Regions from separate parts of the Gordonia alkanivorans genome, predicted to be linked through region 1. Evidence: riboswitches for the same ligand, from Rfam matches in the RefSeq annotation. Region 1 holds a riboswitch; the other holds the start of a gene.
What was found. Region 1 has a riboswitch for S-adenosylmethionine ahead of C5O27_RS19130 (bifunctional o-acetylhomoserine/o-acetylserine sulfhydrylase). Riboswitches for the same ligand answer to the same signal wherever they lie in the genome.
Positions count from the first base shown of each region.

Region 1 (4,358 bases):
TCGCCCACGGGTAGAGGAAGTGCTTCGTCTGGTATCCGAGGATGCCGTCGATGGCACCGATGGGGTCGTACAGCGGGTCCGGCAGGTCGCAGATGGGGTCGCCGTCGATGCACACCGAGACCACACGATCGGAGACCGTCCCGAATCCCGCGTCCGCACCGTTTGCGCCGCGCGGGCCCGACATCGTCAGACCGGGGATCACACCGATCAGCGACAGCTCGATACCTCGCCCGGTCTTGTCGCCGGCTCGCCGCGGATCGGAGTACAGCTCGCCGCTGATGACGTCCGGGTCGATGGTCACCATGACCGGGTTGCCCTCGTCGTCGAGGATCGGCTCGCCGTTCTCGTCGATCGCGGCGACCTCGCCGACCGTGCCGTTCCCGATCTCGGACAGCACGTCGCCGGCGACGCGGGCGCCCTGCGAATAGCCCGCCACGACGACGGGCTTGCCCTGACACTGTGACTGATAACCGGCAATCGCCGACTTGGTTGCCGCGGTCCCCTGCGCGACACTCGAGTCATAACCCGTCGCTCCCAGGGGCCACAGGGTCGTCGGATAGTCGGCGTAGATGACCTTGTAGGCGCCCTCGCCGGCGTACGGGGAGTTCGGGTCGGGGCTGTTGTCGGGTCCGAGCCCGGTGTAGCGCTGTTTGACGCCGACGAGGTGCTGCCCCTCCGGGTCGTTGGTGCCGCCCACGATGACGACCGCACCCGCGCCACACGAGTCCGCTTTCGCTTCCGGGACACCGCCGACCAAGCCGAAAGATGCGGCCACCGCCACGCCGGTCGCGGTTGCGATCAGAAACGACGTCCGACGCGACCTGAGATGCTTCATTGCCTTCATGAGGCCCACTCCTCACCACACCCGGACACGCTTCAGGGATGAAGAGGCGTCTTCACCGGGGTTGACCGGAACTCTAAAGGGAGAAAGCGAACCTGACAGGACGCTGAGAAATGCTAACGATTCTGAACAGGTGATTCACGCTTTCATCCGCCGATTTCACCCGCTCGGAGGACACGTCCACTACACGGTTCGGGCGGCTGACGAGGACTTCGATTCGGCGTGACCGGGAGGGTTCTCTGGCACTCACATCCGTGTTATATCCTTGTCGCCAGGTCATGAGTATCAGCGACAAGCCCCGGCTTGCTGATCGGCAACCCTCCAACCGCGGTGGGGTGCTCCGGGTGATGACCGGGTTGTGGGATCGCGGAAGCGAAGCCCCGGCAAGCGCGGGTCCGAAGGTCGGACCCCAACAGGGTCGAGTTTGGCCCTGCCGACCGTAGAAAGTGATCAACAGTCATGTCTGATGCCAACGAAGGCACCAATCTAGCCGACACGTGGAGCTTCGAGACCAAGCAGATCCACGTAGGCCAGGCCGCCGACGCAACCACGAACGCCCGGGCGCTGCCGATCTACCAGACCACCTCCTACGTCTTCAACGACACGCAGCACGCGGCGAACCTCTTCGGTCTCGCGGAGCCGGGCAACATCTACACCCGCATCATGAACCCGACCCAGGACGCGGTCGAGCAGCGGATCGCGGCCCTGGAGGGTGGCGTCGCGGCCCTGCTCGTGTCGTCGGGTCAGGCTGCCGAGACCTACTCGATCCTGAACATCGTCGAAACCGGCGGTCACGTGGTGTCGAGCCCGCGTCTGTACGGCGGCACCTACAACCTCTTCCACTACACCCTGCCGAAGCTGGGCATCGAGGTGAGCTTCGTCGAGGATCCCCAGGATCCCGCGTCGTGGCAGGCGGCCATCAAGGACAACACCCGAGCGCTGTACGGCGAGTCGATCTCCAACCCCAACAACGAGATCCTCGACATCAAGGGCATCTCCGAGGTCGCACACCGCAACGGCCTGCCGCTGATCATCGACAACACCGTCGCCACCCCGTACCTGATCAACCCGCTGGCCCACGGCGCCGACGTCGTCGTCCACTCGGCCACCAAGTACATCGGCGGACACGGCACCGCGATCGGCGGCGTGATCGTCGACGGCGGCACCTTCGACTGGCGCGTCCAGCGTGACGGTGAAGACCTGTTCCCCGGCTTCACCACCCCGGACCCGAGCTACCACGGTGCGGTGTTCGCCGACCTCGGCGCCCCGGCCTTCGCGCTCAAGGCCCGCGTCCAGTGGCTGCGCGACACCGGTGCCGCCATCGCACCGTTCAACGCCTTCCTGCTCGCCCAGGGCCTCGAGACCCTGAGCTTGCGCATCGAGCGCCACGTCGCCAACGCGCAGAAGGTCGCGAAGTTCCTCGAGGGTCACGCGCAGGTCGAGTCCGTCGCCTACGCCGGCCTCGAGTCCTCGCCGTGGTACCAGCGCGGCCAGGAACTCGCCCCCAAGGGCCAGGGTGCGATCATCGCCTTCGAGATCAACGGCGGTGTGGACGCGGGCAAGAAGTTCGTCGACGCCCTGAGCCTGCACAGCCATGTGGCGAACATCGGCGACGTCCGTTCGCTGGTCATCCATCCGGCCTCGACCACCCACAGCCAGCTGACCCCCGAGGAGCAGCTCGCCGCGGGTGTCACCCCGGGCCTGGTGCGCCTGGCCGTGGGCATCGAGGGAATCGACGACATCCTGGCGGATCTCGAACAGGGCTTCGCAGCCGCCAAATAGGACAGGTGAGGCAGTTTTGTCGGTGAGTATCGACCTGAACGCGCAAGCGTCTGATCAGCCCGACTGGGAATCGGTCCCGGACGGGAAGCTCGTCGGCATGAGCATCGGCTCGCTGCCTCTCGACAGCGGTGAACGGATCGACAACGTCACCCTGGCGTTCCAGCGCTGGGGGACGTTGTCGCCGTCCCGCGACAACGTCATCCTCACCCTGCACGCACTCACCGGCGACTCCCATGTCACCGGTCCCGCCGACGCCGAGCACGAGACACCCGGCTGGTGGGACGGCCTCATCGGCCCGGGCCAGGCCATCGACACCGACGAGTGGTGCGTCATCTCGGCCAACGTGCTCGGTGGGTGCAAGGGATCGACCGGTCCCGGGTCTCTCGCCTCCGACGGTCGGCCCTGGGGATCACGCTTCCCGCAGATCACCGTGCTCGACCAGGTCCGCGCCGAGGTCGCGCTCCTCGACCGCCTCGGAATCCGCAGCGTCGGAGCCGTTCTCGGCGGATCGATGGGCGGGGCCCGCGCACTCGAATGGGCCATCGAATACCCGGAGCGCGTTCGCAGCGCACTGGTGCTGGCCGTCGGTGCCCGCGCCACCGCCGACCAGATCGGCATCCAGACCACTCAGATCGCCGCCATCAAGTCCGACCCGGCCTGGCACGGCGGCAACTACCACGGAACCGGCCAGACGCCGCTGACCGGGATGGGCATCGCCCGTCAGATCGCGCATCTGTCGTACCGCAGCGAGCCCGAACTCGACGAGCGCTTCGCCAACGAACCGCAGGGCGACGAGCAGCCGCTGCTCGGCGGCCGGTACGCCGTCCAGAGCTACCTCGAGCACCAGGCGTCGAAGCTGATGCAGCGCTTCGATCCAGGCAGCTACGTGGTGCTCACCGAGGTCCTCAACCATCACGACGTCGGCCGCAACCGCGGCGGCGTGCAGAAGGCGCTCAACGAGTGCAAGGTCCCGGTCATCGTCGGCGGAATTGACTCGGATCGCCTGTATCCGTTGCGGTTACAGGCCGAGCTCGCCGAAGAACTGGGCAACTGTGTCGGCGGTTTGCAGGTCGTGCGCTCCGACACCGGACACGACGGCTTCCTCACCGAATTCGACGCCATCAGCGACCTGCTCAAGCGCACGGTCGAGCTCGCTCGCCGCGACGCCTGACTTTTCGGGATCCTCCCCGGTCTGAAACCGGCCGTCTGCGCTCAGCGCGGGACTGGTACCGGGGTGCTCGACGACGCCGGTGGTGCCGTCCGCACGGCTCCGGATTCCGGCGTCTCTTCGCGAGGCGATGACCCCGACGACCGATTGGGTACCGATCTGTTCGGTGTCGGCGTCAGCGGCGGCGGAGCCGGCGTGGTGTTCCGCGGCCGGATCTCCTTGGGCAACAGCGTCGGCGGGATCGGGGGTGTCGAGCCCGGCGCGAACGGCAGCGTCGGCCACGGGAACGGCGACAACGTGCGTGTGCTCGTCCCGGTCGACGGCGCGGTCGGCGGCAATTCGGTGGTGGCCCAGCCCGGCTGCTGGTTCCACGCCGGCGGCTCAACCGGTTGCAGCGGTTGGGTGGGCTGCTCGTAGGTCTGCTCGACCGGCTGGTCCGGGATCTGCGTCACCGGGGCCGAGGTGGTCGTCGGCGCCGGCTCGGAGCTCTGCTCGCTCGTCGTGGCGGCGGCGGGGACGCTACTCACCGTCGACGACGGCTCGGTGATCTGACGTTCGGCGAACGAC
Region 1 covers NZ_CP027114.1:4,217,231-4,221,588, forward strand. Annotated here, with positions in the region: gene C5O27_RS19125 (cutinase family protein) at 1-844, opposite strand, end outside; SAM riboswitch class IV at 1,116-1,237, shown strand; gene C5O27_RS19130 (bifunctional o-acetylhomoserine/o-acetylserine sulfhydrylase) at 1,301-2,623, shown strand; gene metX (homoserine O-acetyltransferase MetX) at 2,640-3,794, shown strand; gene C5O27_RS19140 (Hsp70 family protein) at 3,836-4,358, opposite strand, start outside.

Region 2 (4,358 bases), 2.4 Mb from region 1:
CCGCCTCTCGGTCGGCCTCGAGGGCATCGACGACCTGCTTGCGGACCTGGATCAGGCGCTCGGCTGACGGGTAAACCCACCCTTTTTCGGCAGAGCCACCACCCCTCGGGGTGCTGGGTTTGCCGAAAAATGGTGGGTTCACACAGCGCTAGGTGTAAGACCCGGGCAGGTTGTGAACGTGTAGACGTTCGATCGGGGTGAGTCCGCCGATGCCGGTGTGGGCTCGGTGGTGATTGTAGTGGTGTAGCCAGTCGTCGTAGGTGGCTGCGCGGGCGGTTTCTGAGCTGTAGAACTCGGCGTAGGCCCATTCCGAGGCCAGGGTGCGGTTGAATCGTTCGACCTTGCCATTGGTTTGCGGACGATAGGGACGGGTCTTCTTGTGCTTGATCTCGGCGCCGAGTGATTCTGCGAAAACCTTTGAGCGGTAACAGGCGCCGTTGTCGGTCATCACTCGTCGCACAGTGATGCCGTGCGCTTGGAAGAAGGCCTTGGCGCGGTCCCAGAACTGCGCGGCGGTCTCTTTGCGTTCGTCGGTGAGGATCTCGGAGTATGCCAGCCGGGAATGGTCATCGACGGCGTGGTGCAGATATGCGTACCCCGGGCGGTGTTTCTTGTTGTGCCGGTTGCCGATCGTGCGCCCGAGTTTGCGGTGGCCGCCGCCTTCGGGGATGCGGCCGAGTTTCTTGATGTCGATGTGGATCAGGTCGCCGGGAGCGTCGTGTTCGTAGCGTCGTGGCGGTGTCCGGCGTACCGGAAGCCCGGTGGCCTGATCGAGGTGACGCAACAGCGGCATCCGATACCGGCGCAACACCGCCTCGACGGTCGATTTTGCTAGCCGCAGGTGCGCAGCGATTCGTGCAGCGCCCCAGCGACGCAGGAACCGCAACTTGATGATTCGACGTTCCCGGCGCACAGGGAGCTGATGGGGTGACCGGTAGGGGCGGCTGGACCGATCTGCCATGCCGGCCTCACCGGTCTGCCGGTAGCGGTCGGCCCACTTCTTGGCCGTGGCCGGTGAGCAGTTGAACCGTTCGGCGGCCCGTCGTAGAGGCCAGTTCTTATCGACGACGCACTGAGCCAGGGCCAGACGGCCACGTTCGGTGAGGAAGGCATTACGGTGGGTCATGAGGGCCTCTTGGTGATCGGCGTGTGTGTGGTAACCACATCGATACCGGAGGCCCTCACCTGTTGACCGGCACCACGCCGTTCACAACCTCCCCAAGAGTTACAGCTAGGGCAGCTCCGCGATCCCCAGCGCGTTCAGCACGGTCCGCAGCTTGAACGCGGTCTCCTCCAGTTCCGCTTGCGGGTCGGAGTGTTCGACGATGCCGCCGCCCGCCCAGGTGCGCAGGCTCCGACCATCGGCGGCGAGTTCGGCGCAGCGGATGGTCACCATCCACTCGCCGTCGCCGGCGGCGTCGCACCAGCCGACCGCGCCGGCGTAGAAACCGCGGTCGCCCTCGACGTCCCGGATGATCTGTGCGGCAACATCACTCGGGGTTCCGCACACCGCGGGAGTGGGGCCGAGGAGTAGCGCGAGATCGAGTGCGGTGGTCGCCGGGTCGCGCAGCGTCGCGCGGATCGGGGTGGCCAGGTGCCACATCTCGCCGGTCGGCTCGAGCTGTGGGGTCGACGGTGCGTCGACGTCGTCGCAGAGATGTCCAAGGCGCTCGCGCAGATGATCGACGACGAAGGCGTGCTCGGCGAGGTCCTTTGTCGAAGCGGCCAGTTCGGCGGCGGTCGCACGGTCGACGGTCGGGTCGGCGGATCGTGGTGCCGAACCCGCGTAGGGATGACAGGTCACCGTCGATCCCGACTTGCGCAGCAGTGCTTCGGGACTCGCGCCGAGCAACCACGAGCCCGAACCCGTCGCGGCGCCGACATCCACGCCGAAGGCGTTGTGTCCGGCGTTGCCACCGGCCAGGGCGTCGATGAACTCGTCGGGCCGGACCTCCTCGTCGAGGACGAGATCGACGCTGCGCGCGAGCACCACCTTTCCGACGTCGCCCGCGACGATGCGCTTGATCGCGTGTGCGACACGTTCGCGATGTTCGTCGGCATCGGGGTGGAGCACGGTCGAGAGCGCTCGTCGCGACAGCGGGCCTGTCCCGGGCAGCCGTGCTTCGCCGGTCCGGAGTCGTGCGGGGGCGATCAATGCCGCCGGGTCGCGCACATCGAAGGGGATCGCGCCGGTCAGCGACGCGATCTCGCCCGCCCGTAGCGCGGCGGACGCCTCGTCGACGTCGGTGAACGACCGGACCACCCCTTCGCCCCGCACGGTGCCGTGCGGACGCGACAACACGAAGACCTCACTCGATGACACGACAGCCAGGGTACAGGTAAGCCTGCCCTAACTAGGAATCACGGTGAATCTAAATTGACACCCTTCTCCGGGATCCGCGAACCTTGTCGCAGGTCATGAGTGCCAGTGACAAGCCCCGGCTCGCTGGTCGGCAACCCTCCTCCACGGTGGGGTGCTCCGGGTGACGACCTGGCTGCGTTCGAACCCGAATGCGGCAAGTGTGGATTCTCGAGGAGTTCTTGTCATGACTGCTGTGCTCTCGGCACCCGTCACCATCGTCCGCCCGACCCGTGCCGCGGGGTCCGCGATCCCGGACCGGGCGCCCTCCATCCCCGCGCTCGCACCGGTTGTCGGTGCGGATGCGCAGGTTCCCGTCGCCGCCGGACACAGCGTCGGCTACGCCAATCTCGACTACGCGGCGAGCGCCCCGGCGCTGGCATCAGTGGCCGCGCAGGTCGCCGGCGCGCTCGGTGAGTACGCGAGCGTGCACCGCGGTGCAGGTCACCTCTCGCAGGTCACCACCCGTCGCTACGAGGCTGCGCGTGAGACCGTGCGCGATTTCGTCCGCGGCCGCGTCGACGACACCGTCGTCTTCACCCGTAACACCACCGACGCGATCAACCTCGCCGCCCACATCACGCCCGGCGACGTCGTGGTCCTCGACATCGAGCATCACGCCAACCTGCTGCCGTGGTGCGCACCGAAGGACGGCCGCAACCGGGCTCGCGTGGTCACCGCCTGCGACACGATCGAGGACACCCTCGTCGCGATCGAGTCCGAACTCGCCTCGAAGCCGGCGTCGCTGCTCGCGGTGACCGCCGCGTCGAACGTCACCGGTGAGGTCCTCCCGATCAGCAGGCTGGCCTCGATCGCCCATCGCCACGGCGCACGCATCCTGGTCGACGCGGCGCAGCTCGTCGCACATCGCCCCATCTCGATCGTCAGCCACGGCATCGACTATCTGGCGTTCTCCGGTCACAAGGCCTACGCACCGTTCGGTGCCGGCGTCCTGATCGGACGGTCCGACTGGTTCGACGCCGCCGACCCGTACCTCGCCGGCGGGGGAGCGACCGCCGACGTCGAGCTGGGCGGCGGAGAGAGCTCGGCCGGGACCACCTGGCACACCGGCGCCGCCCGCCACGAGGCCGGCTCGCCGAACGTGCTCGGCGCCGTGTCGATCGCCCAGGCGTGCGCCGCGCTCGCCGAGTTGGGTCCGGAGGTCATCGGCCTTCACGAGCTCCGGCTCGGTGAGCGGCTCGACGCCGGTCTCGCTCGCATCGACGGTGTCCGTCCGCTGCGGATCTTCACCGACTCGACCGACCGCGTCGGCATCGCCGGCTTCACGATCGACGGCTTCGCGCCGCGGGCCGTCGCCGAATATCTGAGCAGCGAGCACGGAATCGGTGTGCGGGACGGCAAGTTCTGCGCCCACCCGTTGCTCAAGCGGCTCGGTCATCCCGAGGGTGCCGTCCGCGCCAGCTTCGGTGCGGGCACCACCTCCGACGACGTCGACCGCCTGCTCGACGCACTCGGCGCACTCAGCGCTGGAACGACCACCGCCCGACCAGAACTCGACGAGGGGTATCCCGCATGACCGTCCACATCGACACTCCGCGCACCGCCGTCACCATCGGCCGTCCCGGCTTCCAGGTCGCGATCGCGGGAGATGCTGTCGCACAGACCTTCCCGATCGTCGTGCGTCGCGAGACCCTGCGGGACGCCCAACGGGCGCGCTCGCTGCTGCGGGCCGGCACCCACGACCAGGCGAACTTCGTCGTGGCCCTCGAGATCGAGGTCGCGATCGCGCCGCACGCGGCATCGGCACGCGCCGCGGTCGCGCAGGCCGGAGCCGCCACCGACAACTCGGACACCATCCGCTACGTCGGCACGACCCACGGGCTGATCACCCTGCTGCGCGACATCTACGCCGCCGAGGTCGCCGACGCGGTGATCCTGGTCCCGATCGACGGTTCGGCCACCGACAGCCGAATACGCGAGCAGGTGCTCCCGGCCTTCGCCGAGGCGCGTCACCGGGTCGCCTAAGCCATCAAGGCTT
Region 2 covers NZ_CP027114.1:1,725,055-1,729,412, forward strand. Annotated here, with positions in the region: gene C5O27_RS07885 (O-succinylhomoserine sulfhydrylase) at 1-67, shown strand, start outside; gene C5O27_RS07890 (IS481 family transposase) at 149-1,126, opposite strand; gene C5O27_RS07895 (isochorismate synthase) at 1,232-2,302, opposite strand; SAM riboswitch class IV at 2,415-2,529, shown strand; gene C5O27_RS07900 (aminotransferase class V-fold PLP-dependent enzyme) at 2,547-3,896, shown strand; gene C5O27_RS07905 (hypothetical protein) at 3,893-4,345, shown strand.
Region 2: another riboswitch for S-adenosylmethionine. It lies ahead of C5O27_RS07900 (aminotransferase class V-fold PLP-dependent enzyme); the one in region 1 lies ahead of C5O27_RS19130 (bifunctional o-acetylhomoserine/o-acetylserine sulfhydrylase).